Regions from separate parts of the Anabaena sp. FACHB-595 genome, predicted to be linked through region 1. Evidence: predicted binding sites of a transcription regulator. Region 1 holds the regulator's gene; each other region holds the start of a gene.
The links. The regulator HrcA, encoded in region 1, represses chaperone genes, less so after heat shock. The targets are predictions, from matches to a motif close to TTAGCACTCNNGANTCNNGAGTGCTAA.

Region 1 (10,280 bases):
TAGGTTGGTTCTGGTAAATCTAAACCTTGCCATCGTGCCACTAGAGGGAGATTGAGAAAAGCCGTAGCTAGAGAACCTTTAGGTATTTGTTCAATAGCTTTTTGGTATTGGGTAGAACTCAGCAAATTTAAATCAGGAGCCTGGACATTATTAATCGCATCACGCAATACTTTAGGATTATTGGCGAATAACACAAAGTTATCAACCACTGCACCAGCCAGAGAATCGGACTCTGGTAAAGAACTATCATAGATAACCTTTGCGCCTTGATATTCTTCTGTTGCTAAGTTCGCTCCAGCTAATACTCTTTTAGAGAACAATAATTGCAGAAATTCTTGGCTTTTCTCTGGTTTGCTGGTTGCTAGCGCCATTAAATAGCCTGGTTGTCTCCCATTCTCCGGGTCACGGTCAATATCTAGGGTAGTGACAGCCAATGTAATTTCATCTTTTAGCCAAGGTTGAATGTCTTGCTTATAATCTATGCCACTCTTAGCCAATAAGCTGGTTTTGAGTTTAGTTAATTCGCCTGAACTGTCGAAAGATTGCAACCGGTCAGGATTTACCAGTAATGAAACTGTTACAGGAGACAGCTTCGATATAAATATGGCTGCACTAGGTTGAGAACTAGAAGAGACAAGGTTAACCGGACTTTTAGCGAAGAACCAGTAAAAGCCTGCGATCGCCGCTACAATCAAAGCGATCGCCCCTGCAACAATAAAACCAGAAAAAGAGCGTTGTGTGTTCATTAGTTATTTAATTAGTTGTTAGAGACGCGATTAATCGCGTCTGTACAGTTGTCAGTTGCCAATAGTTTTCTCTTCCCCCCCCTGCTTCCCCTGCTCCCTACTCCCCACTCTTCCCCTTTTCTGTCAACATAAATAATATAGGATTGTTTACTAAAACCTCATGACTGGGAATACTTCTGGGCAACCAATGACTCAAATTAGTGTAAATGAATTAGCTCTATATCTTGCTAATGAAAATGCAGATATTCAGTTAATAGATGTACGGGAACCGCAAGAGTTAGCGATCGCCCAAATTGATGGCTTTGTCAACCTACCCCTGAGTGAATATGCTCAGTGGTCAGAAAAAGTCCCAACTATGTTTAATCCAGAAGCAGAAACCCTTGTATTATGTCACCACGGTGTCCGCTCTGCTCAGATGTGTCAGTGGTTAGTCTCTCAGGGATTCACCAATGTCAAAAATATTGCTGGTGGTATTGCTGCCTACTCTTTGCTAGTTGACTCCTCAATTCCCCAGTATTAGCGGCTTACTAGCTCATTAAATGATCTCAAGCTGGAATACTAAACTCCAGCTTATTTGTGCTATTGTTGACAAAATTCTCGGAGTTTGAGATTGCAGTAATGAAGCCCAATATAGTTAGGTTCAACCTAAATTTAGCTAGCATTATTAGTATATATATCAACCATAAAAATACGTATCTTACAATACATTTTATCTAATTTATATATGCAAAAATACTGAGAAAATTAAATAGCAATACATCAATTTTTTTCTTTCATCAGCCGACTCAAAAAATAGCAACCACAGAATTTTAATAATAGTTATTACAATAGAAATATATATTTTGCGTTTCTAATTAACTATTATGAATTTTTGCTTTAAAATTTCACAATTTTTCAAAATCTACTTAGCATTTGCCTTCCGTCAAACATATCCCTATGCAAGTCCAGTTGACTAATCGACAACAGCATATACTTTGGGCAACGGTACGTCATTATATAGCTACAGCAGAGCCTGTTGGCTCAAAAGCTTTGGTCGAGGAATACGACTTGGGCGTTAGCTCTGCCACAATTCGCAATGTAATGGGCGTACTAGAGAAATCTGGGTTATTGTACCAACCGCATACATCTGCTGGACGAGTACCTTCTGACTCAGGTTATCGCATTTATGTTGACCAGTTAATTACCCCCTCTCTGCGAGACACTACACGAGCAGAAGTTTTAGCAAAAGAGGTAGAATCAGCCCTACAACAGCATCTGCAATGGGAAGACTGGAGTCTGGAAATACTGTTGCAAGGAGCCGCCCAGATTTTAGCTAGCTTGAGTGGGTGTATTAGCTTGATTACTATGCCCCAAACCAACACAGCATCCGTAAGACATTTGCAGTTAATGCAGATAGAAACGGGACGAATCATGCTGATATTGGTGACGGATAGTTATGAAACCCACTCAAAGCTGATGGATTTACCCCCAGCGAGGAGCGAAACAAAACCCGACCCAGAAGTAATTGACAGGGAATTACAAATTGTTTCTAACTTCTTAAATAGTCACTTACGGGGGCGGAGTCTGTTAGAAATCAGTACTCTGGATTGGAGTCAATTAGATCGAGAATTTCAAAGTTATGGAGAGTTTCTAAAAAATTCCGTAGCAGAATTAGCCCACCGCAGTGCTGCGCCGGCTGCAACTCAAATCATGGTGCGGGGTTTGGCAGAAGTGTTGCGTCAACCGGAATTCTCCCAGCTTCAGCAAGTGAAAACGATTATACAACTATTGGAAGAAGAACAAGAGCAACTGTGGCGGCTAATATTTGAGGAACCAGAGTTAGAAGATACGCACAAATCCAAGGTAACAGTGCGTATCGGCGCAGAAAACCCGTTAGAACCGATACGCACCTGCTCCTTAATTTCTTCTACCTATCGCCGGGGAGGAGTCCCGTTGGGTAGTGTGGGAGTTTTGGGGCCGACACGCCTAGATTACGAAAGTGCGATCGCAGTTGTAGCGGCTGCTGCTGATTACCTCTCAGAAGCCTTCAGTTAAATTAGATGAAATCATGGTCAGAAAAATTGCCTTTGGGGTGCTGTGGTTAGGGTTTACGTTTTATGCTTTTGTCCTTGCTCCTCCCGATCAACCCGATACATTTGAGCTAATCAAAAACTTGTCCACCGGTCAATGGCAAGGTGTAAATCCCCTAATCATCGCCTTATTCAACCTCATGGGTATCTGGCCTATGATTTACAGCGCCCTCATGTTTATTGACGGTAGAGGGCAAAAAATCCCAGCTTGGTTATTCGCCACAGCTTCATTTGGCGTAGGTATTTTTGCACTATTGCCTTATTTAACTTTGCGAGAACCCAATCCCCAATTTCCTGGCACAAAGAACACCTTAATTAAACTATTAGATTCTCGCGTGACTGGTATGATTCTCACTATAGTCGCAGCGATTTTAGTAGCCTATGGTTTACAGCAAGGAGATTGGAGCAACTTTCTCCAGCAATGGCAAACCAAGCGCTTTATCCATGTCATGAGCCTAGATTTTTGCCTACTTTCGCTATTATTTCCAGCATTGTTAGGAGATGATATGACGCGGCGCGGTTGGCAAAAACCCCAGTTATTTTGGGTATTTGCTTTGATTCCTCTATTTGGCCCGTTGCTTTATCTGTGCTTGCGTCCACCACTACCAGAAGCAAGTGTAGATTTACTATCTAGTCAGCCGCAAAAGGTAGCAAGTTAGGCAATTTAATCATGACAGGTATCAGTAAGACTCAGAAAAAAGGCAAGTCATTACCACCTAAATTGATTATTGGGTTAGGTAAGTTTGTGTGGACAACCCTTTGGCAAATCATGATGTCAAAACTTGCCCCCCGTAATCAATCAGGAGAATATATTCGTCCTAGTAGCCAGTTTAGGAATTCTGTCAAAACTGGAGAAGATAGCCCCTACCAACCAGCCACAGGACGTTACACTCTCTATGTTGGTTTGGGTTGTCCTTGGGCGCACCGCACGCTAGTAGTCCGGGCGTTGAAAGAACTAGAGGATACAATTTCGGTATCTATTGTTGTTCCCTCTCCCGATTCAGGCGGCTGGGTGTTCAACACTCCAGAGGAAGGTTGTCAGACTTTAGCGGAATTATATGCCCTAGCAGAACCTGGCTATAGTGGACGCTCTACTGTGCCGGTGTTGTGGGACAAAGAAACCAAAACTATTGTCAATAACGAGAGTGCAGACATTATCGTCATGCTGAACTCTGAATTTAATGAGTTTGCGAAGAATTCCACACTGAATCTTTATCCTGAAGAACTAAAACAAAAGATTGACTGGTGGAACGAGAAGATTTACGCCAATGTCAATAACGGCGTATATCGTTGCGGTTTTGCCCAAACCCAAGAGGCGTATGACAAAGCCTGTGATGAATTATTCACCACCTTGGATGAGATTGAGGTTGCACTTGCCAATAGTCGCTATCTTTGCGGTGATCAAGTCACTTTAGCCGATGCGCGCCTATTTACAACATTGTTCCGTTTTGACATTGTTTATTACGGCTTATTTAAATGTAATCGCCGCAGGATACAAGATTATAAAAATTTAGGCGCATATCTGCGTAACTTATATCAGCTAAAGGGCGTTGCTAGTACCTGTGATTTAGACAGCATCAAGCGGGACTATTATGGGAATCTATTTCCGTTGAATCCTGGTGGTATTATTCCCTCTGGGCCAGATATGGCATATTTATTAAAACCGAGCGATGTCTAAAGACAAGACGAAAAGCGATCAGCTACGCTGGTCGGAACGCCATCGCCACAACAAAGGCAATGTAGGATCAAATTAACCCGCACTCAAATTTGCAGTTGTGATTTGTCTATCTACAACTGTTGATTCTGTAAAAGGATCAGTAGGCTGGGGAGTGGGAACATCAATGTTCTCATAACGATTAGCAGAATCATTCAAGTCATCATTATTTCCCAAGTCTCCTTCATTCTGGTTACCACTAATAATACTTGGGTCAGACGATTCATGAACTGACAAATTAATTAACTTTCTCGGTTCTTGATTCATGTTTACCTCTTTATACAAATTGCTTAGTTGATTTATCTTAATTATTGTTCATCTAACGAGCAGTAACTTCTAACAAATGATATATTTATTAGCGCGCTCATTTTTATTATTTATTATTATTTTTGCCAAGACAAAAGTAATAGTCTACTTTTTAAATTTTATATCTAAAGGCTAGATTATCGAATAAAGGATACGAGTCTTACGATAGGTAGTTTCTCATAGTTTAAATGTTTAAACTGAGTATAGTTGAATATAAAAATGAGGTAAAGTATTATGCCTAGTGGTCACGCTAGCCATAAAGGCACTGGTGATAAACCTAACATTAATGCCAATGGAGTAATTGGTGATGCTGCTGATAAATCAGTAGAACCAGAAGAACTTCTACCTGAAAATCTGACAAATACAGAAACTCTGAGAACTGATGAGTACGTCGATTTTCCTCCAGCTACCCAGCGACCAGAACAGGAAACAAAATAATTCGTAATTGGTAAAGCATAATGGGTAATTAGTTGATTAGTTACCCATTACGCATTTACATAAAGTATTGACTTTTGACTTCCGGTACTAGGTATCAGCCGATTTTTCGTGTTTTGATAGCTGACCATGAGAGCAACGGTCAAACCACTCTTGGTATTTCTTTTGGTGTTCTTCGTCTTCAACAACAATAGAGACTCGTACCTGTTGACAACCATGTTTGCGTTCTAGAGCGATCGCATTTAATAATAAACTAGCAATTTTAGGAGAGCTAAAGCTACCACTTACCGTTAAACCACCATTCCAACCTCGTAGTTCGTGGCTAGCATTTTGAGCTAATTCAATGCCAGTAATCTCACCTTGGCTTAAATCGATCTCTGCAAGTTGCTTGTGTTCTGGGCCTATTTGTTCCACAATCAGCTTTTCGCGCCGTACAGGAACTTGCACCATCTGAGTTTCGATTACCTTACGGACAACGACCTCACCAATTTTCTGCCTACTTATATCAACTAAGAGCCTTTCTTCCAGTAAGCGAATGTTCTTCTCTTCCTCAATTATATGGTGATTGTTTTGCTCACTTGAATTATCAGTTATTGGTTGGTGAATTGGTATTTCTGCGGCTAAATTATCGGACATATAATCTACTTTTAAAACTTATCTCTAGAGTTATTACAAGTACAGGTAAAGCTAATATTGATAATAAAAAGCCTTACTTACCTGTACTGCATTAGGACGAGTTATTAGATAATGACTAATAACTCTATTGATGAACAATTAGCGTTCTTCAATGGGAAGACCAGGAGCATTCACGTCTAATTCTTCACGACGGATTTTTTCTTGAGCTTCCACAGTTTCATGCTCGACAACTTTTTGAACTCTAACTTCTTCCCGTACGAAAGCTTCTTTGCGAATGTCAGGAGTTTCTTCATGAAGTTCTACACGGGCAACTTCGCCTTCACGGAAGTCAGCAGTACCAGGAGCAACAGACCTACCAGCATCATCTGGCGTAACGCGTTCAATCACCACGCGTTCTCTTTCCACGGGTACTGCAACCCGTGCAGTTTCCGTTTCTACGTGCTTGCCAACAGCTACTTCACCAGTTTTTTGACGGCGTTTATTGGCAATTAGCCGTTCTTCATAAAGTCTCAGCGTTTGGTGATCTTGCTCATTAATTCCGAACAAAGCAGGCTCTTGCTCGTAATTGTAAGTGTCACGGGTATAAGTGGGTGTTGCTGGCGTAGTTGTTTTATAGCTTGTGTCTAGAGGTGTAGAAGCTTCTAGAGGTGTTCTGCTTTCCAAAGGTGTGGATGTTTCCAAAGAAGTTGATCTGTCTGCGCTTGTATTAGCGTAACTGGGATTACGATATACTCCGCGTACTCGTTCTTCATAATCGTAATCAACAGCTAAACGGTCGTTGAATTCGGGTAAATTTTCAGCTTGGTCTCTGGTCATCCCAATTGCATAAACACGACCAGCGCCATAATCAATACGAGAACGACCCACTGGTAGTAATACTTTTTTACCAAAAATCCAAAAACCTAAGTCAACGATTAAATAGCGGAAGTGGCCTTCATCATCCACTAAAACATCGTTGACAGTACCAATTTTTTCATCGCTTCTTTCTGTATAGACACCAAGTCCTTTAATGTCGTTACCTTGAAAGGAGTCTTGATAATTAGGATCAAAATCAGCTAACTTGTAAAGTGCCATGTGATTCCACCTCAAATATATAAAATGCCTCTTAATCACTAACCTAAGTATTTATGATTTAAATTGCCTCTTTCTAGCGAATGAAGTCAGTTTTTAAATAAAAAATCAAAAGTAATAGATATTTTAAATTAATAAAATATTTTTTAGTTGATAGAGTGCAAATAAAGAATCATTCGCTATTTATGTCATTACTTTTCAGGAGATTAAAACTATAGCAATCAGATTTTATTGTTAAAAAACTATCTCTGCAAGATTATTCCTGCCTGCTTTATAGTGACTATGGTGGGCATTGCCCACCCTACGTATACTCCAGAAAGCAAGCAAGTATCATCTATCTTTTAACTAATTTTTCAACCATTTTCATGTCTTTCCACATTAGTTTCATTGACGAGTAAATTACCAGCAGTATCAATATCTAACTCTTCCCGACGAATTACATCTTGGGCTTCAACGGTATCGCTTTCTACTACTTTTCTTACCCGGACTTCTTCGCGTACAAAAGCTTCTTTGCGAATTTCTGGGGTTTCTTCGTACAATTCGATGCGCGCCACTTCCCCTTGTTGAAACTTAACCTCTTTGGGATCTACTATCGTATCTGGCGATGTTGGTGCGGCTCTTTCAATTACTACACGTTCTCTTTGAATAGGCACAGCCACCCGTGCGTTTTCTGTTTCAATGTGTTTACCAACAGCTACTTCACCAGTTTTGACACGATGCTTGTTAGCAATTAATCTTTCTTCGTAGAGTCTGAAAGTTTGATGATATTGCTCATTCAAATTATATAAAGCTGGTTCTTGCTGATAGTTGTATGACTGACGGTCATAAGTTAAATTGCTAGTCTGTGTCCGAAAGACACCGCGTACTCTTTCTTCGTATTCTTCATCAACTGCAATATTGTCGTGATATTCAGGTAAATGTTCTACTTGTTCTTTGCTCAGTCCGTCAACATAAACGCGTCTTTCTGGATAATTGATCTGGGACAGCCCAATTGGTAGTAAAATTTTCTTGCTAATTGAATCATCAATATGAGTGTCAATTACTAGATAACGAAAACGTCCTTCATTATCAACTAAGACATCAGCGATCGCTCCAACTCTCACGCCACTTTGGGTATAGAGTTCTAAAGCTTTAACATCATCCCCACCAAAGGTTTCTCTGTAGTTAGGGTCAAATTCTTCAAGTTTATAAAGAGGCATAAACTGTTACCAATTGTGCAAGATAGAATAATCTGTCTATCAGCTTAAAAAAGTTTTGTCTCGTTTCCCTCTGGCTGACGACTGAAGTCAGTTGACAGATTTTATTAAGGATGTATTGAAATTCTGGCACCAATAGGATGTCTGACTTGCAATTTTACGGCTTCGACGATCGCATCAGCGTCAATTTTGGCTGCATGGAGTAATTCTTCTGGTGTGCCAGAACCTGGCATATTATGAACTGCTAACTTAATTAGTTGCAATGGAGGGCCATCGTAGCTAGAAAGGTTACCAACACCAGCAAAGGCATCCAGTACGGCTGCACCTAATCCGCCTTCATGCCAATGGTCTTCGACGACTACTAAATTGCCTTCTGTGTCATTGGCTGCTTGATGCAGAGTCTTTACGTCAATGGGTTTAACAGAGTAAGCATCGATGATGCGGACTATAATGCCTTCGTTTTTGAGGTGATCGCCTGCTTTGATGGCTTCGTGTAAAGTTATACCTGCACCAATGATGGTGGCTTGGTCTTGGTCGGAACTACGAATAACTTTACTGCCGCCGATGGGAAAATCTTCTTCAGTTCCGTAGATCACTGGTGTATTTTCTCTGGTGGTACGCAGATAAACAATACCCTGGAGATCGCTCATCTGTTCTACTAATTTCGCTGTTTGATTGGCATCACAGGGGTAGAGTACGGTACTATTCCACACTGCTCGAAAGGCGGCTAAGTCTTCCAATGCCATTTGTGAAGGGCCGTCTTGACCAATGGATACACCCGCGTGGGAACCCACTAATTTAATATTGGCGCGAGAGACAGCAGCCATCCTCACAAAGTCGTAGGCACGACTTAAGAAGGCGGCGAAGGTCGAAGCAAAGGGTTTATACTGGCGTACTTGCAAGCCAACAGCAGCTGCAACCATTTGCTGTTCGGCAATGTACATCTCAAAGTATCTTTCTGGGTAAGCTTCGGCAAAATCTTCAGTGTAAGTGGAATTGCTCACCTCTGCATCCAGGGCAACAACATCAGGTTGAGCAGCACCTAAGGCTTTGAGAGCATCACCATAGGCGCGACGGGTGGCAACTTCTGCACCTTGTTCATAGGTTGGTAGTTGGAAGGGTTGGGGGTTAGCTAATGCGGGTTGTTCTGGCTCCGGTTTGGCTACTTGAATAGTAATCTGACGTTCACCACCTAATTCAGCGATCGCTTGTTTTGCTGCATCAGGCTTTAAAGCTTTGCCATGCCACCCACCCAAATCTTCCAAAGATGCTACGCCTTTACCTTTTTTGGTACGGGCAATAATTACAGTGGGGCGATCGTTAATACTGACAGCAGCGCTAAAGGCTTGGTCAATTTCCGTCAAATCGTGACCATCTATTTCTATTGCTTGCCAACCAAAAGCCTTGGCACGATTAGCATAGGCTTGAGTATTCCAGCCTAGTTCTGTCTGACCCCGTTGACCAAGGCGGTTAACATCGATAATGGCAATGAGGTTGTCTAGGGTGTAGTGTGCGGCATGGTCGAAAGCTTCCCACACTGAACCTTCGGCTGTTTCACTGTCACCTAATAACACCCAGACGTTATAAGGTAGCTGGTCTAAATATTTCCCCGCTAACCCCAACCCCACACCGATGGGTAATCCTTGCCCTAAGGAACCAGTCGCCACATCCACCCAAGGTAATACCGGTGTGGGATGACCTTCCAGACGGCTGCCCATTTGTCGTAGTGACATTAATTCCTCATCAGTGATGACCCCAGCCGCTTTATACATGGCGTAAAGTAAGGGTGCAGCGTGTCCTTTTGAGAGAATAAAGCGATCGTTATTAGGGTGATGTGGATTGTCAAAATCGTAGTGAAGATAATTAGTTAATAAAACCGCCATTAAATCGGCAGGGGACATGGAAGAAGTAGGGTGGCCTGAAGTAGCGCCAGTTGTGGCGCGAATACTATCTATTCGCAATTGTTGCGCTAATTCATGCCATTGGTGTAGTTGCTCTTGTATAGTCATAAGCTATGAAGCTTTTAAATTACATAGTCACTTGTATGGTTTGTTAACAGTTGACAGCCAACACGAAAAGATGTGAAAGTTAAATAGATTCTTATTAT
Region 2 (10,280 bases), 450 kb from region 1:
TTGCCATCTTTAATGCCGATATCTGCTTTGACAATCCCCCACCAATCGAGGATTAAAGCATTCGTAATGACTAAATCTACTGCACCATCGGCGTTAGCAATGGGAGATTGTCCCATCCCATCTCTAATGACTTTACCACCGCCGAATTTCACCTCATCGCCGTAGGTTGTGAAGTCTTGCTCTACTTGTATAAATAATTCTGTATCAGCAAGTCGGATGCGATCGCCTACTGTGGGGCCGTAGGTTTCAGCGTAGGCTTGGCGGGACATTCTGTAGGGCATGGTGTATTCCTTGAGGTTAAGATTGAAACGCGGAGGGGCGCGGAGGTTAGCGCGAAGGATAGAGGAGAATGGAGGAGAATGATTTGAGTGGGATGATAATTGGGTGTGGGATGAGGGTGCATACGGTGTTGGGGCCAGGGTTGTCGGAGTCGGCTTATGAGGAGTGTTTGTTTTATGAGTTGAGGCGGGAGGGACTTAGAGTGGGTAGACAAATTCCCGTACCTTTGGTGTATAAAGAAGTGGAATTAGATTGTGTTTATCGATTGGATTTAATAGTAGAAAATAAAGTAATTATTGAAATCAAATCTGTGGAATCTCTTAAACCCATTCACGCAGTACAACTTCTAACTTATTTAAAACTCACTAATTTAAAACTCACTAATTCTAAACTCGCACTCCTCCTCAACTTTAAAGTCCTCCACCTCAAAGAAGGCATCAAACGCGTAGCCAACAACCTCTAACTCCGCACCCCTCCGCGCTAACCTCCGCGCCCCTCTGCGTTAATTTCCCCATTCACCCTCCCATTAAACCCATAAACCCGACGACTCCCAACCAAAGGAACTAAACTCACTTCCTTCTCATCCCCAGGTTCAAACCTAACCGCCGTCCCCGCAGGAATATCCAGACGCATTCCTAACGCCAATTCCCTATCAAAAATTAACGCATAATTAACTTCATAAAAATGAAAATGGGAACCAACTTGAATTGGTCTATCTCCTGTATTAGCAACCAGCAATTTTACAGTATCACGACCAGCATTTAATTCAATTTCCCCGCTTGGTGTAATTATTTCCCCTGGAATCATAATTAATTAAATTTATTAAATTAACGAATAGGATTATGCACAGTTACTAACTTTGTCCCATCAGGAAAAGTTGCTTCTACCTGCACTTCATGTACCATTTCTGCTATCCCTTCCATAACATCATCTCGTGTTAAAAGAGTTGTGCCATAACTCATCAACTCTGATACTGTATTGCCATCCCTCGCACCTTCTAAAATAGCAGCAGAAATATACGCCACGGCTTCTGGATAGTTAAGTTTCAACCCCCTATTTTTGCGCCTCTCTGCTACTAAAGCGGCTGTAAAAATCAATAATTTATCTTTCTCTTGTGGCGTAAGCTGCATAATTAATTAGGAATTACAAATTACGAATTAAGTTTGCCACACTCTGGGTATACATTTACCACGACTGAAAAACTCACCTCGCAACAATTGCCAAACAGACGTAAACCAGTTTCTCACTTCAGACGTGGAAGCACCACGATATCTACATAAAAATCCATTTTCTAAGGAAGTAACGCCTGCTTCACCTTGAGTATTCCCTAAATTGCGCGCTTTTTCGATGATTTCTGTGGAAATGGGACTACCCAACCAAACTAGACTACCTACTATTGGTTGTCCAGCCAAACCATGAGGACTGTGGAAAACGGCGTCATTTCCCGGTAGCCATTGACGATCAATCCACAAAGGAACACCTTGTTGCCAAATTTCTGTATGCGATCGCCATTCTCCTTGGTAGAATTTCTCTCCTCTAGCACTACGACCAAATCGGGTAATTTCCCAGCCTAAGAAATTGGCTCCAGTGGCTAATTCTACCCGTAAATCTTGGCGATAAATTGCCCCATTAAATAAAATTGTTTCCTGCGGTAGCCATTCTAAACAAGCACCTGCATCAATTTTTATCTCGATGGTTTGTCTAGCTTGTAAGCCGTCGCTGCGATATACCTTCCCGGCGGCGGCTGTGGTAATTAAAGCTTGTGCGTTCGGTTGGAGATGGAGATTATAAGATAGGCGATCGCCTCCCACCACACCCCCGGCCGTATGTAAGATCACACTATGACAGACTTTTTCCCCTTCTGGATAAAACGGACGCTGTACCTTTAGCGGTGCTTGCTGGTGGTTGTAAATTAACTGGGTGGAATTTGAGCGATCGGCGTAGACTAAATTAAGTTTGCCATGCCAGCCTTTTACTATAGTGTCAGTTTCGCTCATTTAAGTTTCTGCAAAATTAGTAATCAATAATATTTAGAAATATAACAATAGGAGGCTACAGAAATGGCATGGATATTTAGCTTATCAGCAGAATGTGGATCTGAAGAAATCAGTGCCATAAAATTTGCTCAACATTTTATGGGTCAAATATTGATACTCTCAAATGGTAGCCCATGCCTATGTCGTGCAGATACTTTTCAAGATATCGAAAACAATTGGTGGTGTCGCGTTTATCCCAATAATATTAGTGAAATGGGAATAGATAGTCCTGAAAGTGCTTATTTAATGACAGAATTAGGTATTTGACTCTATAAACATCTACGTATTGCCCCACCATTTCGTTATGCTTTAGTAGGTGTAGAAGTGGATGAATTTAGAACCTATAGTGAACTGATTGAAGACTTACCTAATTTATCTATCCCAGGATTAGTGTTAGCCAAAAAAATTGAGCAGGAAGTTGAAACATTACAAGTTTTTAGACTTTTTAGTTCTGGTTATGTTTGGCAACCTTATGAGGGAGAAGTTTACAATCCATTAATGGTATCCCCAGACTTAAAAAATAAACTTGATGAACTTTTGGCTGCAAGTTGAACTTATGTCTTGATGAATTAAAGAATTGCACATAATATGACCCCATAAAAATTGGCGAATTAGACTATGTCCTTAATTGAGAATTTGAGATAGCAGAAATTAGCCATAGGGACTTCCCAAAATTCAATTATTCTATGGGAGTATGAAGACGATGAAGAGACTCTTTCTCGCCTAGCCTCACCAATCCTCCAGGTTGCCATAGCGAGGGAATAGTTATTTACTTGGAGGTCTCATAGCACAAAGATTGATTGCTAGTAATAAAGTATCTTAGGCAAATTAATATTTCCATTTTCAGCAAACACACTGTTAATATTTAACCCAAAGTAGTTCACAAACCTTTTGATTACTAAATCCTGCAAAAATTGTAGCTTTTCTGTTTTATTAATAACTCTACTGTATTTCAGTGTTGGTGAAGTTACTGGAGTTCCTAGTAAATAACCATTATATGTTTGTTGACCCGAATATAAGCTGATATAAGTAGTATTAGTCATCATTACTGTTAATAACATATCATTAAATGGTAAAGTTTTACTCCAGATATTTAGTATTCCTTCTATCTGGGAAATAAAACTGTTTCTCATATCGTCATATTTTAAAACATCATTAGATGAATTATCTCTACCAGTTCTCAGATATTCTAAACACATTAAGAATTCACAGTGACCGTTTCTAAAAACTTGAATTTTATGACCAAGTTTGTTTTGGACTTCGTTTGGGGATTCTTGATTAATAATTCCGTATTCATTAGGTACTGTATTATATTGATTCAAAGTATCTGAAAACATAAAATAGCCATTAAACTTAGGTAAACTCAAGCTCTTGATTAGGCTATATAACTCTGGTGTTAAAGGATCAATACTGTCTTCATAAATATGAAGAGGTGTAAGACTTGTTATAAACCAGAGTTTATTATCAGAGAAACTAATCCATGATTTTTCTCTAGATTCAATAAACTTTGAATTATCAATTGAATTAATATAAATATTGTTGTTACTCAGTTGCTTAGAAACCCAATTTTCATGTTCTGACTTGATAATTCTTAATTTTTCTACTGTCCATTCTTCTTCATTTTTATCGATTAAGGTATGATGTGTTGGACATAAAAGAATTAGATTATCGTATTCATTTCTTTGTTCAGAAGTAAGGTGACTATCTCCGCGAGGGCCTTGAGGTGAATCAGCAATAATATGAGCCATTTCGCCTAGTACGCTTTTTGAACCAACAGGTGTTAATTCAATTTTGCAAATAGCACATCGATTTCCAGAACGACCCCAAAGTATTTTTACGTCTTTCTCTTTCATATTTTATTCCTACATTGTCCCTTGTACCTTTATATTTGATTGAAAAAAATAGCTACTTCCTTTGTGGAAGCAGCTATTTTTTAAACTTATGTGACTACAGAATATTAGTAATCGAAGTCACCGCCGCCAGCGCCAGCGCCAGCAGGAGCGTTATCTTTGGGTTCTGGCTTGTCAACAACGATGCACTCGGTTGTCAACACCATTCCAGCGATGGAAGCAGCGTTTTGCAGTGCAGAACGTGTAACCTTCGCGGGGTCAACGATACCAGCCTCGAACATATCTACAAATTCGTTGGTAGCAGCGTTGAAACCAACGTTGAACGCTTTTTCTTTGACGCGTTCAGCAATTACAGCGCCGTTTTGACCAGCGTTTTCCGCAATTCTCTTCAGAGGTGCGGGTAATGCACGAGCGACAATCAAAGCACCAGTCAACTCTTCATCTTTGAGGTTGCTGTTAGCCCAAACTTCCAATTCAGGAGTGAGGTGAGCTAGGGTTGTACCGCCACCAGGAACGATACCTTCTTCCACAGCCGCCTTGGTAGCGTTGATAGCGTCTTCTAGGCGGAGTTTCTTGTCTTTCATTTCGGTTTCGGTAGCTGCACCAACTTTAACTACAGCTACACCACCAGAAAGTTTAGCCAAACGTTCTTGTAGTTTTTCTTTGTCGTAGGAAGATTCAGTTTCTTCCATTTGACGACGGATTTGTTCTACACGACCTTTGACGGCAACGTCGTTACCTTCAGCAACAATTGTGGTGCTGTCTTTGGTGATGGTGATGCGGCGCGCTTTACCCAAGCTTTCCAGCTTAGTGTTTTCCAGCTTCAGACCAGCATCTTCGGTGATTAGTTGACCGCCGGTGAGGATAGCGATATCTTCTAGCATAGCCTTACGGCGATCGCCAAAGCCAGGAGCCTTCACAGCAGCAACGTTGAGTACACCGCGTAAACGGTTAACTACTAGGGTTGCTAGAGCTTCTTTTTCAATATCTTCAGCGATAATCACCAGAGGACGACCAGCACGAGCTACTTGCTCTAGAACTGGTACTAAATCTTGGACGAGAGCAATTTTCTTATCGGTCAACAACAAGAAAGGCTCATCGAAAATCGCTTCCATCCGCTCTGGGTCGGTAGCGAAGTAGGGGGAGATATAGCCTTTGTCAAAGCGCATCCCTTCGGTGATTTCCAATTCGGTAGTTACAGACTTACCTTCTTCTAGAGAGATAACGCCTTCTTTACCTACTTTGTCCATTGCTTCGGCAATCATCTGACCGACTTCATCGTCGTTACCAGCAGAGATTGAGCCAACTTGAGCAATAGATTTAGAATCTTCTACAGGACGAGCGTGTTCTTTGATTCTGTCAACCAAGAAACCGGTAGCTTTATCAATACCGCGCTTCAACAGAATTGCGTTAGCGCCAGCCGCTACGTTCCGCAAACCTTCTTTGACAATGGCGTGAGCCAAAACGGTTGCAGTGGTTGTACCGTCACCTGCTGCATCGTTTGTTTTGGAAGCAGCTTGGCGAATCAGAGCAACACCAGTGTTTTCAATATGATCTTCTAATTCTATTTCTTTAGCGATGGTTACACCGTCATTAACGATTTGCGGCGCACCAAATTTTTTCTCTAATACTACGTTACGACCTTTGGGGCCAAGGGTAACAGCTACAGCCTCAGCCAGGATATCGATGCCTCGTTCTAGAGCGCGACGAGCGTTTTCGTTGTAGATAATGCGCTTTGCCATAGGTGTCTAAATCTCAGGAAGTTAAATCAAGTTTTGTGTCGTGAAATTTGATCATCAGTAAATAGGTATTGCGATTACCTATTACTTATTACCCATTAGCCAACGACTGCTAGAATGTCTTTTTCAGACAGTAGGACGTATTCTTCGGTTCCCAGCTTGACATCGGTGCCAGCGTACTTGGAGTACAGCACTTTATCGCCAACTTTTACTTCCAATTCTTGACGGCTACCGTCGTCATTCCGTTTGCCTGCTCCAAGAGCAACTACTTCACCTACTTGGGGTTTTTCCTTAGCGGTGTCGGGCAAATACAAACCACCTGCGGTCTTTTCTTCAGAGGCGCTCACTTTTACGAAAACGCGATCGCCTAAAGGTTTAACGGTGGATACGCTTAGAGATACTGCTGCCATACTTTAATTTCTCCAGAGTTAGCACTCTCAACTCCTGAGTGCTAATCTACCGAAGAATAGCCCCCAATGGCAATATTTACCTGTGTACGGGTTTCCGAACTAGAATGATTGGGGAGTAGGGAGTAATGGTTTAGCAAGCTTTCCATTAAAAATTACAAATTAAGTAGCTTACTTCTTGCTTTTGGTGAGTATTACGAATTACAACTGAGAAGTCATCATCTATACGTTTCTCGATAAGCCCGTAAGTACTAATACTCAATTATTCGTATTTTTCAGGTTCTTTTCTGTAAGTAATGAATATTTTTATATGGACAACTTTATTTGCAAACTGGGGAAATTGTTATAGAACAGTAATCAGGGAGACGCTCAATGAGTAACAATACAGTGATGTAGTGCAACAAAACTCAAGCTTATAGCTTGCTAGTTTGTTGTTCTAGATCGATAATAGTTGTCTAACCGGAAGTGTCTGGTATCGCCAAGCAAACCCGGAGGTTATTGAGCGGATAGTCCAAAAACACTTGATAGGCATAATGGTGGCGCAAGAATCAGCATTTTTAACCCATCCTTTGCCAACAACTCCCTTACTTGCTTGTGAACATCTAAACAAAGGCTGAACATCAGAAGGGTATGGTAGAGCAGTAAGCCGATGAAAACGCGGGTTGTGTTGCAGCTAGGGTCATCTTAAGCCAATACTTACTTGTGAACTAGAAAGATTATTATTTAATCAGTGTATTTTCACCCGCCACTTTCAAAGGGATATATAATAGCGCATTATAATACTATTGCTCTGCGTATCCTTACTAGAATATTGCCAATGCACTGGTGTGTCATCGAAAGTGAAAACCACTTTTAAGACTCCAAGGAAGAAAGGGCAACTTAAGTGGGAAAAATGACAACATCTCAACAATCCACCATAAAGGATAACCATTCAAGACCTTGATGGATCGAAGCGCGACAAGTGCCACTGCTATGAAAGAGCCCAGCATGAAAGATCACAAACGACTTCTATTGATTGATGATGACCCTAACCTCATCTTGCTGGTGAAGGACTACTTGGAATTCAGAGGATATGAAGTCATCACGGCGGAAAACGGACGAGAAGCTCTGGAAATTCTCGAACATGATGTTCCAGATATGATCATCTGTGACGTGATGATGCCAGAAATGGACGGATATACCTTTGTCGAACAAGTCCGGCAAAACGAACGCACCAGTTGGATTCCTGTTTTGTTCCTGTCAGCAAAAGGACAAAGTGCAGACCGAGTTAAAGGTCTAAACAAAGGTGCAGATGTTTATATGGTCAAGCCTTTTGAACCAGAAGAACTCGTAGCACAAGTAGAATCTTCACTGAAACAAACTATCCGTTGGAAGGAACACCAAGCCAAAGGTGGGGAAAACGGTTCTCGCATCCAAGTTCCCTTCGATGTGCAGTTAACCCCAACCGAACTGAAGGTAGTGCAGTTTGTAGCTAGGGGTCTAGCTAACCGGGAAATTGCTGAAGAATTAAATGTTAGTCAGCGCACAGTTGAAAGCCATGTGTCCAATATGTTGGGCAAAACCAATCTTCACAACCGCACCGAACTAGCACGGTGGGCGATTGAAAATCAAATGGCTTAAATAGCTATCAGCACTCAGCCGTCAGCTTTAAAAAATTAACTGACAGCTGACAGCTGATAGCTTAAATTATTTGGTTGGTAATGGGTAATAGCTCACAGGTAATTGTTGTTGACCATTACTGATTAATGCTGGGCTGAGGTTAACGGCGGAAGCCAATTCCAACTCTCGCTGATTTTATCAGTATTCACATGGATTTGATAGGAATCCCTGATTCCCCAGGTCAACGATGATTAAACCACCACAAAATTGCTGACACTGAGTGAAGGTATACCGTCTAGTTGGGCAAATTTTACCTGATTAAATCCGCTACCGTTACCATCTTGGTCAAAGTAAAGCGCTCCAGTACTTGTGTCGTAAATAAATCGTTGGTCATTTGTTGTAGCAACTGTGCCGAGGGTGAACTGACCAACTGAAAGTGAATCTGGTGATAAGTCACCACCGAAACCTACAGCACATATTTGAATGCGGTCTAGATGATCGAAGTTGTAGATACGATCAACCCCTTCATGATAATTTTTGAAAACAAAGGTATCCTCATTTAAACCACCAATCAGGATATCATCACCTGTACCGCCCATTAGCTTATTCTTGGCACGCGCAGAGCCAACATCCAAGATATCATTACCTGCACCGCCATCCAGAATATGAGTGTTGATGATAAAGCGGCTGCTGGAGCTTTTCGCAGATAGATAATCGTCTCCATCACCACCATCTAGTCTATGGAGGCCAACTGAATAGTCTGCGTAAAGGAAATCATTACCTGCACCTCCATAAAGGAAGTTGTTACCATAGGAACCGCTAACATCCAAGGTATCATCACCTGCCCCACCAATTAGAGTCTGACTGGCGTTGAAGAAGTAGGAATAATTATTCTTAGCAGACAGATAATCATTGCCATCGCCACCATCTAGTAGGTTCGTTCCAGCAGTACCGTTTGCATATAAAGAGTCGTTTCCTGCACCACCATAAACAGTATTGTGACTACGTGAATTGTCTCTAATAATTAAGATGTCATTACCTGCACCGCCGTTGAGGGTATCATTACCCCCACTACCGCCATCAATGATATCGTCGCTGTTGCCCCCTACAATAATGTCATCATGGGATGTGCCGATGATATTCAATCGTTCGATATTTTTGTAGCGGACTTGATTGGTGTCGGCGGTAATTAAACCTTGCTTAGTAGTGGTGTTGAAACTTGAGGTGATGCCAGCGATCGCAGTACTATAGTCAATGTACAAGTAATCATTACCTATTCCTCCATCAACTGTTTGAGTTACCAAGGGATGCACAACGGTGTCTGCACTTGGGCTACTGATGTAGAAAGAGTCGTCACCACTACCACCATTGAGAGTGTTAGCACCCTGAACTCCATAGGCATAAAAAATATCATTTCCATTTCCACCGGAAACTATATTCTTGCCTTTCCATTGATAACTAACATCAAGGATGTCATTTCCATCATCTCCATTAAGGACGTTATTCCCCGCAGACAAATCAACTCCGAGATAATCATCTCCACTTCCACCCCGGAGAGTATTGTTTCCTTGGGAATAGCGAGCATAAAGCTGATCATTTCCAGAACCACCATCTAAGATATTCTTTCCATAGGAAAAGCGAACATCTAAAATATCATTTCCCACTCCACCCTTGAGGGTGTTATTTCCACTGGAACTATAAACGTAAATTTCATCATTTCCCTCTCCACCATCTAAAAGGTTGTTCCCAGTGGAGTTACCTGCATCTAAAGTATCATCGCCTGCTTCACCGTATAGGCTATTATTACCTTGTTCTCCGTTTAAATTATCATTACCTTCACCACCATAGAGTTTGTCATTACCTAAGCCGCCGTAGAGTTTGTCATTATCTAAGCCGCCATATAGATAGTCATCACCTAAGCCGCCATATAGATAGTCATATCCCGCAAATCCTTTGATGGTATCGCTCTCATCACCACCATAGAGATAGTCATTGCTATTTGTTCCATGAATAATTGTCATGAATTTTGCTCCCTGTAAATCAAATTTTTATGCTATTTGGAAGTTTTAAATTGTCATTTAGTGCTGTTTTGATGCACTCATAATTGGTCAAAAATTGGCACGATCAGCACGCTTTGTGTCATCTTTAGATACAATAAGTTATGTATGAGATTCACCCTATTGATGGGCTTAATGGCGATACTTATCTAGTGGTTTGGACAAATGTTTATAGCAGATTGCAACTAGAGTAAGTATGGAATTTATAACTCTCAGCTAGAGAGTCAAAGTGTTTTAATTCTGTTAGGTTTAGCTTGGTATTATGGTGTTTTGACTGCTAATTGCTGAATTCTTTTGTATATCCTGCCAGGTG
Region 3 (10,280 bases), 2.6 Mb from region 1:
GTAGTTCGTCGGCTGAAGGTAAGTACCTTGGCAAGTTGAAGTTTAGCATGACGGGTTGCCCCAAAATCTTCTACACCAGTGTTTTCATCAGTATTATAGCGGTTTCTTTGGTGTAGGGGTGTGGCTTCACCCTCACACCCTTACACCCTTACACCCACATACCCCTATACCCCTATACCCCCACACCTACACTCTGATATCCTCTAGTACATGGTGTGAGTGAAGGTTAAGTTGTTATTAAAACGCAGATTTTTTGCTGAAGTGTAACGAATAAAGTCTAAACTAAAAAGTCTTGTGCAGCAAAACTTGTCACTATAAATGATGTAATCATGTCTAAGGTTCTCGTCTCCGATCCTATTGACCAGGCTGGCATTGACATTCTCTCGCAAGTCGCTACTGTTGATGTCAATACAGGTCTCAAACCAGCAGAATTAATAGAAATTATTGGTCAGTATGACGCGTTAATGATTCGTTCTGGTACGCGCGTCACTCAAGAAATTATTGAAGCAGGTACACAACTGAAAATCATCGGTCGTGCCGGTGTGGGTGTGGATAATGTAGATGTTCCGGCTGCTACTCGTCGAGGAATTGTTGTTGTCAATTCTCCTGAGGGGAACACTATCGCCGCCGCCGAACACGCCTTGGCGATGATGCTGTCATTGTCTCGCCACATCCCCGATGCTAACGCTTCCGTGAAACGCGGTGAGTGGGATCGTAAAACTTTCGTAGGTGCGGAAGTTTATAAAAAAACTTTAGGGGTTGTCGGTTTAGGCAAAATTGGTTCCCATGTGGCGGCTGTTGCTAAAGCAATGGGGATGAAATTGTTAGCTTACGATCCTTTCATTTCCACTGAACGGGCCGAACAAATTGGCTGTCAGTTAGTAGATTTAGATTTGCTGATGCAGCAATCTGACTATATTACCCTGCACATTCCCAAAACCCCAGAAACCACCCACATCATCAACGCCACCACTCTGGCGAAAATGAAGCCCACCGCCCGGATTATCAACTGCGCCCGTGGGGGCATTATTGATGAAGCAGCCTTAGCCGCAGCGATTAAAGAAGGGAAAATTGCTGGGGCGGCGCTGGATGTGTTCGAGTCGGAACCACTGGGTGAATCAGATTTAAGAGCGATCGGTAAAGATATCATTCTTACCCCCCACTTAGGTGCATCCACCACAGAAGCCCAGGTGAATGTAGCTATTGACGTAGCTGAACAAATCCGCGATGTACTTTTAGGTTTACCCGCACGTTCCGCCGTCAACATCCCCGGACTCGGCCCCGATGTGTTGGAAGAACTAAAACCCTATATGCAGTTAGCGGAAACCTTGGGTAAGTTGGTAGGACAGCTAGCAGGTGGGCGGGTAGAACTACTCACTGTCCGCTTACAAGGGGAACTCGCTACTAACAAGAGTCAGCCTTTAGTAATTGCTTCCCTCAAAGGATTACTACACCAAGCCCTACGGGAACGAGTAAACTACGTCAACGCCAACATAGAAGCCAAGGAACGGGGAATCCGGGTTATTGAAACCCGCGACGCTTCCGCCCGTGACTATGCTGGTTCCCTACGCCTGGAAGCGACAGGAACCTTAGGTACTCATTCCGTGACCGGCGCATTGCTAGGCGATAAGGAAATTCACCTCACCGACGTTGACGGCTTCCCGATTAACGTCCCACCAAGCAAATACATGGTGTTTACCTTGCACCGTGATATGCCAGGAATCATTGGCAAACTCGGTTCCTTACTGGGCAGCTTTAATGTCAATATTGCCAGTATGCAGGTAGGGCGGAAAATCGTCCGTGGTGATGCCGTTATGGCTCTCAGCATTGATGATCCTTTACCAGATGGCATTTTAGCGGAAATCACCAAAGTACCCGGCATTCGGGACGCGTATACAGTAACACTATAGGAGTCAGTAATCAGGAGTCAGAAGTCAGCAGAAATTATTTCTCCTGACTCCTGAATTCTGGATTCTCAATTTTCAAAAATGGCAAACACTTGGTGGGAACTACAGATTTCATGTGAATCGGCGCTAGAAGACTCTGTTTCTTGGCGACTGGAAGATTTTGGTTGTCGTGGTACAGCTAGCGAAAGTAAGGGTGATTCTTGCTTAGTTAAGGGTTATTTGCCGATATTTCAAGCACAGTTATTAGATTTAGCGGCGCTGGGGCTATGGTTGCAACAAGATGCCCTGTGTATAGGATTATCTTCTCCTACCTTGACTTGGCAGCTAATTGATGAGGAAGATTGGGCGAGTAGCTGGAAACAATATTGGCATCCCCAGGAAATAGGCGATCGCTTTCTCATCAACCCCGCATGGCTACCATCACCGGAAAACTCCGATAGGTTAATCATCCGCCTCGACCCTGGCGTAGCATTTGGTACAGGAAACCATGCTACTACTCAATTATGTCTAGAATCCCTAGAAATGAGATTGAGTGAGGTTCCCAAATCGTTTATCAGTAAAGGAGGGAACCAAGAACCTGTCATAATTGCGGATATTGGCTGCGGTTCTGGTATCCTTTCGATTGGGGCAGTTTTATTAGGCGCACAGAAAGTTTATGCAGTAGATACCGACCCTTTAGCTGTGCAGTCAACCTTCAGCAATCGCGCCCTCAACGAAGTAAACCCAGAACGCCTAGTACCAGCAGAAGGTAGCGTAGATATCTTAAAGAAACTGATTGAACGCCCGGTAGATGGTATTGTTTGCAATATTTTAGCTGATGTCATTATTCAATTAGTCCCAGAAATCAGCGAGATATCTAAACCTAGCACTTGGGCTATTTTTAGCGGGATTTTAGTTGAACAATCTACCTCTGTTGCTGAGGCTTTAGAAAAACACGGTTGGGTAGTCGCTACTATGTGGAAACGCAAAGAATGGTGCTGCTTAAATGTCAGGCGTACTTAAATTATCAAAAATTGTGAATTTATTCCCTTAGCCAACAGGAGACAAAATTCGTGAATAGAGTGAGAGTGATGAGGTTCCGTCAACTATCGCTTTCTCTCATTTAATATCATGCTGTTTCCGTTAAAATATATAAATATGTCTTTCCTCTGGGCATGGCAATTTTATGACACTTCAGAAGTTAGAATCACAACTACTTGCCTTGACACCAAACGAGAAAGCACAGGCAATTCAGTTACTTGCTCAAAGTTTGGGCAACCCTTGGCGAGGGATTGAGAAAACTGCCTATGTGTGTGGTGGGGATGCGTGTATTACCGGAACCCGTATTCCTGTTTGGGTTTTAATTAATGCGCGTAGGTTAGGTATTAGTGAAGCTCAACTTTTGAAAGACTATCCCACTTTATCTGCAACTGACTTAACTAATGCTTGGGTTTATGCCACAGTATACCCAGAAGAAATTGAAACAGCCATTCGGGAAAATGAAGAAGACTAATGGCTCGTTTATATGCAGATTAAATGCCTGATAGCTTAGATTGATTTGAACATTCAATCTCTCTACCTAATAATAATTAATATGTAGAGATGCAAAAATTTGCATCTCTAACTTAATCTTGACTAAACGAAACTTTGCAAACGCCGTACTAAATCGGGCGTTTGCAATACACCTTCAATTCGATCTACTGGTTTACCTTGTTTGAATAATACCAGTGTTGGTAGAGCTGCAATTTGATACTGAGTTGCCAACTCTGTGTATTTTTCTGTGTCAATTTTGACAATTCGTATGCGGTCTTTAAGTTGATTGTTTACTTGTTGTAAAATTGTCCCCATCATCTGACAGGGGCCACACCAGTCAGCATAAAAGTCTACTAAAACAGGTAAATCAGAACCAGATAGCATCTCTTCAAAGCTGTTGAATTGTTTTTTCTCAGTCATGTGACACACACCATTTTTATTGATTGAATCTAATATTAATGTCTGCTTTCTAGAAATGGTGTAACGTTATTTTGTTTTTATTGTTGCTAAACTTTGCATCTCTTTCTTAAGGTATATGTACTGGGGATTAGGGATTGAGAGAGTTGGTTATTTTGTAGTCAAGTTTCTTTGTGCAATTTGCAATTTCGTCGCCAGAACCACTAGGATATAAGCGAATTTTGAATCTCTGATCAGACCAACGATAGATAAGCAGAAACTAGATACAGCAAGTAGTTCCTCAACGAAAATCTAAAATCCAAAATGGTATGAGATGTAGGTACAAATCGCCATAAGATAATTAGCGCGGGAATTTTAAACCTAGAGGAATATTTTATGGCAATCTTAAGTGAAAATTTACGAGGACAAGTTGCCGTTGTTACAGGCGCTTCACGGGGGATTGGACGAGCGATCGCCTTAGAATTAGCTAATTATGGTGCTACTGTAGTGGTCAATTACGCTAGTTCTAGCACTGCTGCCGATGAGGTAGTAGCAGAAATTACAGGTGCTGGTGGTGAAGCTGTAGCCTTAAAAGCCGATGTTTCACAAGTTGAGCAAGTAGACAATCTGATCAATGGGGCGATCGATAAGTTCAAACGCATCGATATTTTGGTAAATAATGCAGGTATTACCCGCGACACATTGCTATTAAGAATGAAGCCAGAAGACTGGCAAGCAGTTATTGACCTTAACTTAACTGGTGTATTTTTATGCACTCGTGCCGTCAGTAAACTTATGCTCAAGCAACGTTCTGGCAGAATTATCAATATTACCTCTGTAGCTGGACAAATGGGTAATCCCGGTCAGGCGAATTACAGTGCCGCCAAAGCAGGTGTGATTGGCTTTACAAAAACAGTTGCTAAAGAATTAGCTTCTCGTGGCATTACCGTTAACGCCGTCGCCCCTGGTTTCATCGCTACAGACATGACCAGCAACCTCAAATCTGAGGGTATTTTGCAATACATCCCTCTAGGTCGCTATGGTCAACCAGAGGAAATTGCCGGTATGGTACGTTTCCTAGCAGCCGACCCCGCCGCCGCCTATATTACCGGACAAGTATTTAATGTCGATGGCGGTATGGTGATGGCTTAATGAGTGCTGAGTACTGAGTGAGGAATCAGGAGCCATTATTTCTTAATTTTGAATTTTGAATTTTGAATTGATTGCCCCCTGCTCCCAACCATCAGGACTGCTGACGGATTCTTTGCCAGACTGTAAAGCCAAGCAGCAGAATAATACTGATGGCCGTGGTAACTATGACCATCACGCTCATCCCTTGGACTCTCATTGCCAGTAAGTTGCACACCAAAGTGATTGACCACAAGGTAAATGCAGCATGACGTTGGGAAAATCCCCAATCGAGTAAACGGTGGTGTAGGTGGTCTTTGCCGGGGGTACTCAAGGGGTTTTTACCTGCTAGCAGCCGTCGAATAAACACTTGGGTTGTGTCCAATACTGGCAACAGCAAAAATAAAACGGTGGGGCCAAGAGCAAATATAGTATTTCTTTGCAGGCTACCTAAAATACTAGTTGCGGCTAGCACGTAACCGAAAAAGTACGCCCCAGCATCACCCATGATGATTTTTGAGGGATGGAAGTTGTGACGCAAAAAGCCTAAAGCCCCACCACCTAAAGCAGCCAGAACTAAGGTAGCCGCAGCCTTATTAGGGAATTGGGCAGATACGCCTAACAAACTCATGGCAGTGATAAAACTAATGCCTCCTGCCAATCCATCCATCCCATCCATCAAGTTGACGGCATTGGTAATACCCACAACCCACAGCACAGTCAGCAACATTGAGAGAATGGAGTCGATGGGTGTGCCGAAATCCACATCAACGACAATACCGTTAGCAACTAGTAATAAAGCTGTGATAATTTGCGTCCACAACCGTACAGAGGGGGGTAATCCGAACTGATCGTCAATAAAGCCGATCAAGACTAGGATCGAACCCCCTAGTAAAATAGTCAATACCTGAGCTAAAACGTTTTGTAGCTCAATGGGTCGCAAAAGGCTAGCTAACACCAATGCGGCAATTACTCCCGCATAAATGGCTAAACCCCCTGCATTCGGCAACGGTTCTCGATTGAGTCGTCGGGCATTTGGTTGGTCAGCCCAACCCACCCGCAAGGCAAATTTACGTATCGTGGGAATCAAACGCCACGTTACCAACCAAGCCAACATAAACGTGAATACTACTGCCAACCAGCCGGAACCGCTAGGGTCAGCAATGCCTATAGACCTAAGGGAGTTGTAGATATTCATCTCCCAATTCAACCATTACTGCCAGTATCCTACATGAGCATCAAGTGTATATTAATCAATTTTTTTTACTTCCACACATGATCTAAAGTTTTTGATGTTCTTAGCACTCTGAGCCTGTGAGTGCTAAATTGTCTAATGGAAGCGCAAGAGAAAGGAAACATGGCAAAAATTATTTCGTTTGATGAAGAATCACGGCGTGCTTTAGAGCGGGGTGTCAATGCCCTGGCTGATGCTGTAAAAATTACCTTAGGCCCCAAGGGTCGCAACGTGCTTTTAGAAAAAAAATATGGCACACCCCAAATTGTGAACGATGGTATTACCGTCGCTAAAGAAATTGAATTAGAAGATCCTTTAGAAAATACTGGTGCCAGATTAATTCAAGAGGTAGCATCCAAAACCAAGGATGTAGCTGGCGATGGCACAACTACGGCTACCGTTTTAGTACAAGCCCTAATTAGAGAAGGTTTGAAGAACGTCGCGGCTGGTACTAACCCAGTTAGTCTCAAGCGCGGTATAGATAAAACTACCGAGGCTTTGGTAGCGGAAATTGCTAAGGTCGCCAAGCCTGTAGAAGGTAGTGCGATCGCTCAAGTTGCCACTGTCTCATCTGGTAATGATGAAGAAGTTGGTGCCATGATTGCCCAAGCGGTGGAAAAAGTCACCAAAGACGGTGTAATCACTGTAGAAGAATCTAAATCCCTGACAACTGAACTAGAAGTAGTCGAAGGGATGCAGATTGACAGAGGTTATATTTCCCCCTACTTCATCACCAACAACGAGCGCCAAACGGTGGAGTTGGAAAATGTGCGGATTTTGATTACTGACAAAAAAATCAGCAGTATTCAAGAATTAGTCCCCGTTCTAGAAAAAGTAGCTCGTTTGGGTCAACCCTTACTGATCATTGCTGAAGATGTAGAAGGAGATGCCCTAGCAACTTTGGTGGTGAACAAAGCACGGGGTGTACTTTCTGTGGCGGCAATTAAAGCCCCAGGATTTGGCGAACGCCGCAAAGCATTGTTGCAAGATATCGCTATCCTCACAGACGGTCAACTAATTTCGGAAGAAATTGGCTTAAGCTTAGATACCGCTTCTCTAGAAGCTTTGGGTACGGCGCAGAAAATCACAATTGAAAAAGACAACACCACAATTGTTGCTGGTAATACTACTAAGCCAGAAATCCAAAAGCGGATTGCACAAATTCGCCGACAGTTGGAAGAGACTGACTCTGAGTACGATAGCGAGAAATTGCAAGAACGTATTGCCAAGTTAGCTGGTGGTATTGCAGTGATCAAAGTCGGTGCAGCAACTGAAACCGAACTCAAAGACCGCAAACTGAGAATCGAAGACGCACTCAACGCCACCAAAGCTGCTGTTGCTGAAGGTATCGTTCCTGGTGGCGGCAAAACTCTGATTTACTTGGCGAGTAAGGTAGACGAGATTAAGAAAAACTTTGACGAAGAAGAAAAAATCGGTGCTGACATCGTTAAACGGGCTTTAGAAGCTCCTTTACGTCAGATTGCCGATAATGCTGGTGCAGAAGGTTCTGTCATCGTCTCCAGAGTCAAAGACAGCGATTTCAACATCGGTTACAACGCTGCTACTGGGGAATTTGAAGACCTGATTGCGGCTGGTATTATTGACCCTGCAAAAGTTGTGCGTTCAGCATTGCAAAATGCCGCTTCCATTGCCGGTCTAGTTTTAACCACCGAAGCGATCGTTGTGGAAAAACCAGAGAAAAAATCTGCTGCTCCTGCTGATGCCGGTATGGGTGGCATGGGCGGCATGGGTGGCATGGGCGGTATGGGTGGCATGGGCGGTATGGGTGGTATGGGTATGTTCTAAGAAGAGGCAGGGAGCAGGGGGCAGGGAGCAAGGGGGAAGAAGTGACTGCAAGATTTTCGCCCAGTACCCAATCCCCAATCCCCAGTACCCAATAGCCAAACATTAGGGGCAACTTCTCTGCGATCGCCTGCTTCTTTGCAGGTAAACCCAGGGAAGTTGCCCCTTTAATTTACGAAAATTTACACCAATTCATCAAAATTCAGAAATCTTGAATTTTGCATTGGTATTACTCAGCAGTGGCTAGTTCGGTAGCGCCGCGTGTGCGCTTGCGAGTCAAGGTGTTGAACAGCATCATGCCGATTGCCTTGATGAGGTTCCCTTCTAGTTCTTGGAACATTTTCATGTTCATACCAAAAGCGGCGTTAGCTTCATCAACAATGCGATCGCCTGTCGCTTCATCAATTGCCAACTCATCTAATGTTTGACGATATTTAGCCTTAAAAGCTTTCTCATCAGAAATATCTGCGAACTCATAAAATGCAGTTCCTTGCCCATCATTCAAATTCATCGCTGTCACAGCAATGTTTTTGAGAATTTGTCCCCCGGATAAATCACCTAAATAACGGGTGTAAGAGTGGGCAATCAACAATTCTGGTTCGGTTGCAGAGATTTCCCGAATGCGTTGTACGTAAGCTTCACCTGCTGGCGACAGTTGAATTTGTTCCCGCCAGTTAGCGCCGTAATAGTAACTCAGGTCTTGCTCTAGAGTCTGCTTACGATTCAGTTGGGAAAAGTTTATTTTAGAAACAATTGGGTGCTGGCTATGCTTTTCCATCTCCTCTTCCATTGCGGAGTAGACGTAGTAGAAGTTGGCCACTAGCTTCCGGTAAGAGCTTTTTTCTACCACTCCTTTTAAGAAGCATTTGACAAAACCTACATTTTCTGCCATTGTGTGGGCTTTTTTCGTACCTACACGTAGTTTGTTTGCTAAATTGCTGCTCATACTAAATTTCTCAACCTTAAAAGGTCAACTGCCAGAGTTTTAAATTACGGACGGCTAAAAAATGCCACTAAAACGTAACATTAGAACTATTTGATGAGAATTTATATTAATATTTTTTAAGTAACTAAAATTTGTACTTTTGTTAAGTAAATATCAAATCAAGCCAGTAAAAATGCCAATACCAAGAAAAATTTTGCGGGGAGAGCCGCATTCAGAGAAATGTGATCGCTGGAGCAAACCGTGGAATTTATGAGACTTCTGTAAAGTTGTCAAGTAGTACTGGCGACTATTGAAGTCAGGAGTTAAACTGAAGAGCATTAAAACTCAGTAAATAAAATCTTCATAAAATATTGACAATGCCATCATTTTTTTAAGTAATTTCACTTAAGCAAAACGTGAAAAATAAATTTGTTTTTCAAAGAAAAATAACTATCATAAAAGCAAATCAAAAAAGTCTTGACTCTTAGTTATTTAATAGAGTGGAAATTTACGTGAGTTTGATAGGAACTGGTGAGACAGCGCTGCGGGAAGGTTTCCCTTTCTACTTGACGCTGCGCGTAGCTTGCTTCTCCATTCGCGGAGCTTTCCGCAGGCGACTGCGTTTCGCTGTTCGCGGAGCGTTCCGTAGGGAAGAGTATCCAAAGGGGAATTGGCAACTGGGTTGTTTACTCAGCACTCAATCCTTAAAATCTGCCGAACTGGCCTTAAAGTAATAATTCTTAGTGTGATGTGAGGGGTGTTTAAAAATATGGTTTCATCTATAACTCGGATTCAGAACTACGTAATAGATGGTGCAGCTACATCCAATGGATTAGAAACAGTCCTTGAGAGCAACTTTGCACCCAGTTTAATATCCCTACCAGCAACACCTCTGTTTGGTACAGATGGTATTCGTGGCAAAGTAGGGGAATTACTGAGTGCGCCTTTAGCGTTGCAAATTGGTTTTTGGGCAGGCGTAGTTTTACGTAATCATGCTGATCAATTAGGGCCAGTAATCTTAGGACAGGATTCCCGTAACTCTAGTGATATGTTGGCGATGGCTTTGAGTGCAGGGTTAACCGCAGCCGGGCTAGAAGTTTGGTATTTAGGTTTATGTCCTACTCCTTGCGTGGCTTATTTAACTAGTATGAGTGAAGCCATTGGCGGCGTGATGATTTCTGCTAGTCATAACCCTCCCGAAGATAACGGGATTAAAATTTTTGGTGCTAATGGTGGTAAGTTATCCCAGGCTTTACAGGCAGAAATTGAAAAAGGTCTGCGGGGAAATCTGCCAATTACAAGTAATGTCAGTAATTGTGGACGGCATTACTCACGTTGGGAATTGGTGAAGAATTACGGCGAAGCTTTAAAACGA

Region 2: a site for HrcA is predicted at 6,333-6,359, ahead of groES (co-chaperone GroES). Genes of this name have one in related genera too.
Region 3: a site for HrcA is predicted at 6,242-6,268, ahead of groL (chaperonin GroEL). Genes of this name have one in related genera too.

What each region holds. Positions count from the first base shown of each region.
Region 1 covers NZ_CP183473.1:4,866,845-4,877,124, forward strand. Annotated here, with positions in the region: gene ACN222_RS20205 (DUF3352 domain-containing protein) at 1-746, opposite strand, end outside; gene ACN222_RS20210 (rhodanese-like domain-containing protein) at 907-1,266, shown strand; gene hrcA (heat-inducible transcriptional repressor HrcA) at 1,683-2,780, shown strand; gene ACN222_RS20220 (hypothetical protein) at 2,794-3,474, shown strand; gene ACN222_RS20225 (glutathione S-transferase family protein) at 3,486-4,493, shown strand; gene ACN222_RS20230 (hypothetical protein) at 4,566-4,796, opposite strand; gene ACN222_RS20235 (hypothetical protein) at 5,070-5,273, shown strand; gene ACN222_RS20240 (DUF2382 domain-containing protein) at 5,361-5,906, opposite strand; gene ACN222_RS20245 (DUF2382 domain-containing protein) at 6,045-6,980, opposite strand; gene ACN222_RS20250 (DUF2382 domain-containing protein) at 7,331-8,176, opposite strand; gene ACN222_RS20255 (transketolase) at 8,281-10,182, opposite strand.
Region 2 covers NZ_CP183473.1:4,412,132-4,422,411, reverse strand. Annotated here, with positions in the region: gene ureC (urease subunit alpha) at 1-281, opposite strand, end outside; gene ACN222_RS18360 (GxxExxY protein) at 350-742, shown strand; gene ACN222_RS18355 (urease subunit beta) at 760-1,086, opposite strand; gene ureA (urease subunit gamma) at 1,107-1,409, opposite strand; gene ACN222_RS18345 (urease accessory protein UreD) at 1,437-2,276, opposite strand; gene ACN222_RS18340 (hypothetical protein) at 2,340-2,582, shown strand; gene ACN222_RS18335 (hypothetical protein) at 2,640-2,867, shown strand; gene ACN222_RS18330 (HNH endonuclease signature motif containing protein) at 3,119-4,168, opposite strand; gene groL (chaperonin GroEL) at 4,273-5,907, opposite strand; gene groES (co-chaperone GroES) at 6,003-6,314, opposite strand; gene ACN222_RS18315 (response regulator transcription factor) at 7,254-7,931, shown strand; gene ACN222_RS18310 (calcium-binding protein) at 8,162-9,931, opposite strand.
Region 3 covers NZ_CP183473.1:2,258,008-2,268,287, forward strand. Annotated here, with positions in the region: gene ACN222_RS09370 (Uma2 family endonuclease) at 1-49, opposite strand, end outside; gene serA (phosphoglycerate dehydrogenase) at 330-1,910, shown strand; gene prmA (50S ribosomal protein L11 methyltransferase) at 1,989-2,909, shown strand; gene ACN222_RS09385 (DUF433 domain-containing protein) at 3,073-3,399, shown strand; gene trxA (thioredoxin) at 3,522-3,839, opposite strand; gene fabG (3-oxoacyl-[acyl-carrier-protein] reductase) at 4,212-4,967, shown strand; gene ACN222_RS09400 (MraY family glycosyltransferase) at 5,059-6,141, opposite strand; gene groL (chaperonin GroEL) at 6,301-7,983, shown strand; gene ACN222_RS09410 (heme oxygenase (biliverdin-producing)) at 8,210-8,926, opposite strand; gene ACN222_RS09415 (hypothetical protein) at 9,418-9,639, shown strand; gene glmM (phosphoglucosamine mutase) at 9,675-10,280, shown strand, end outside.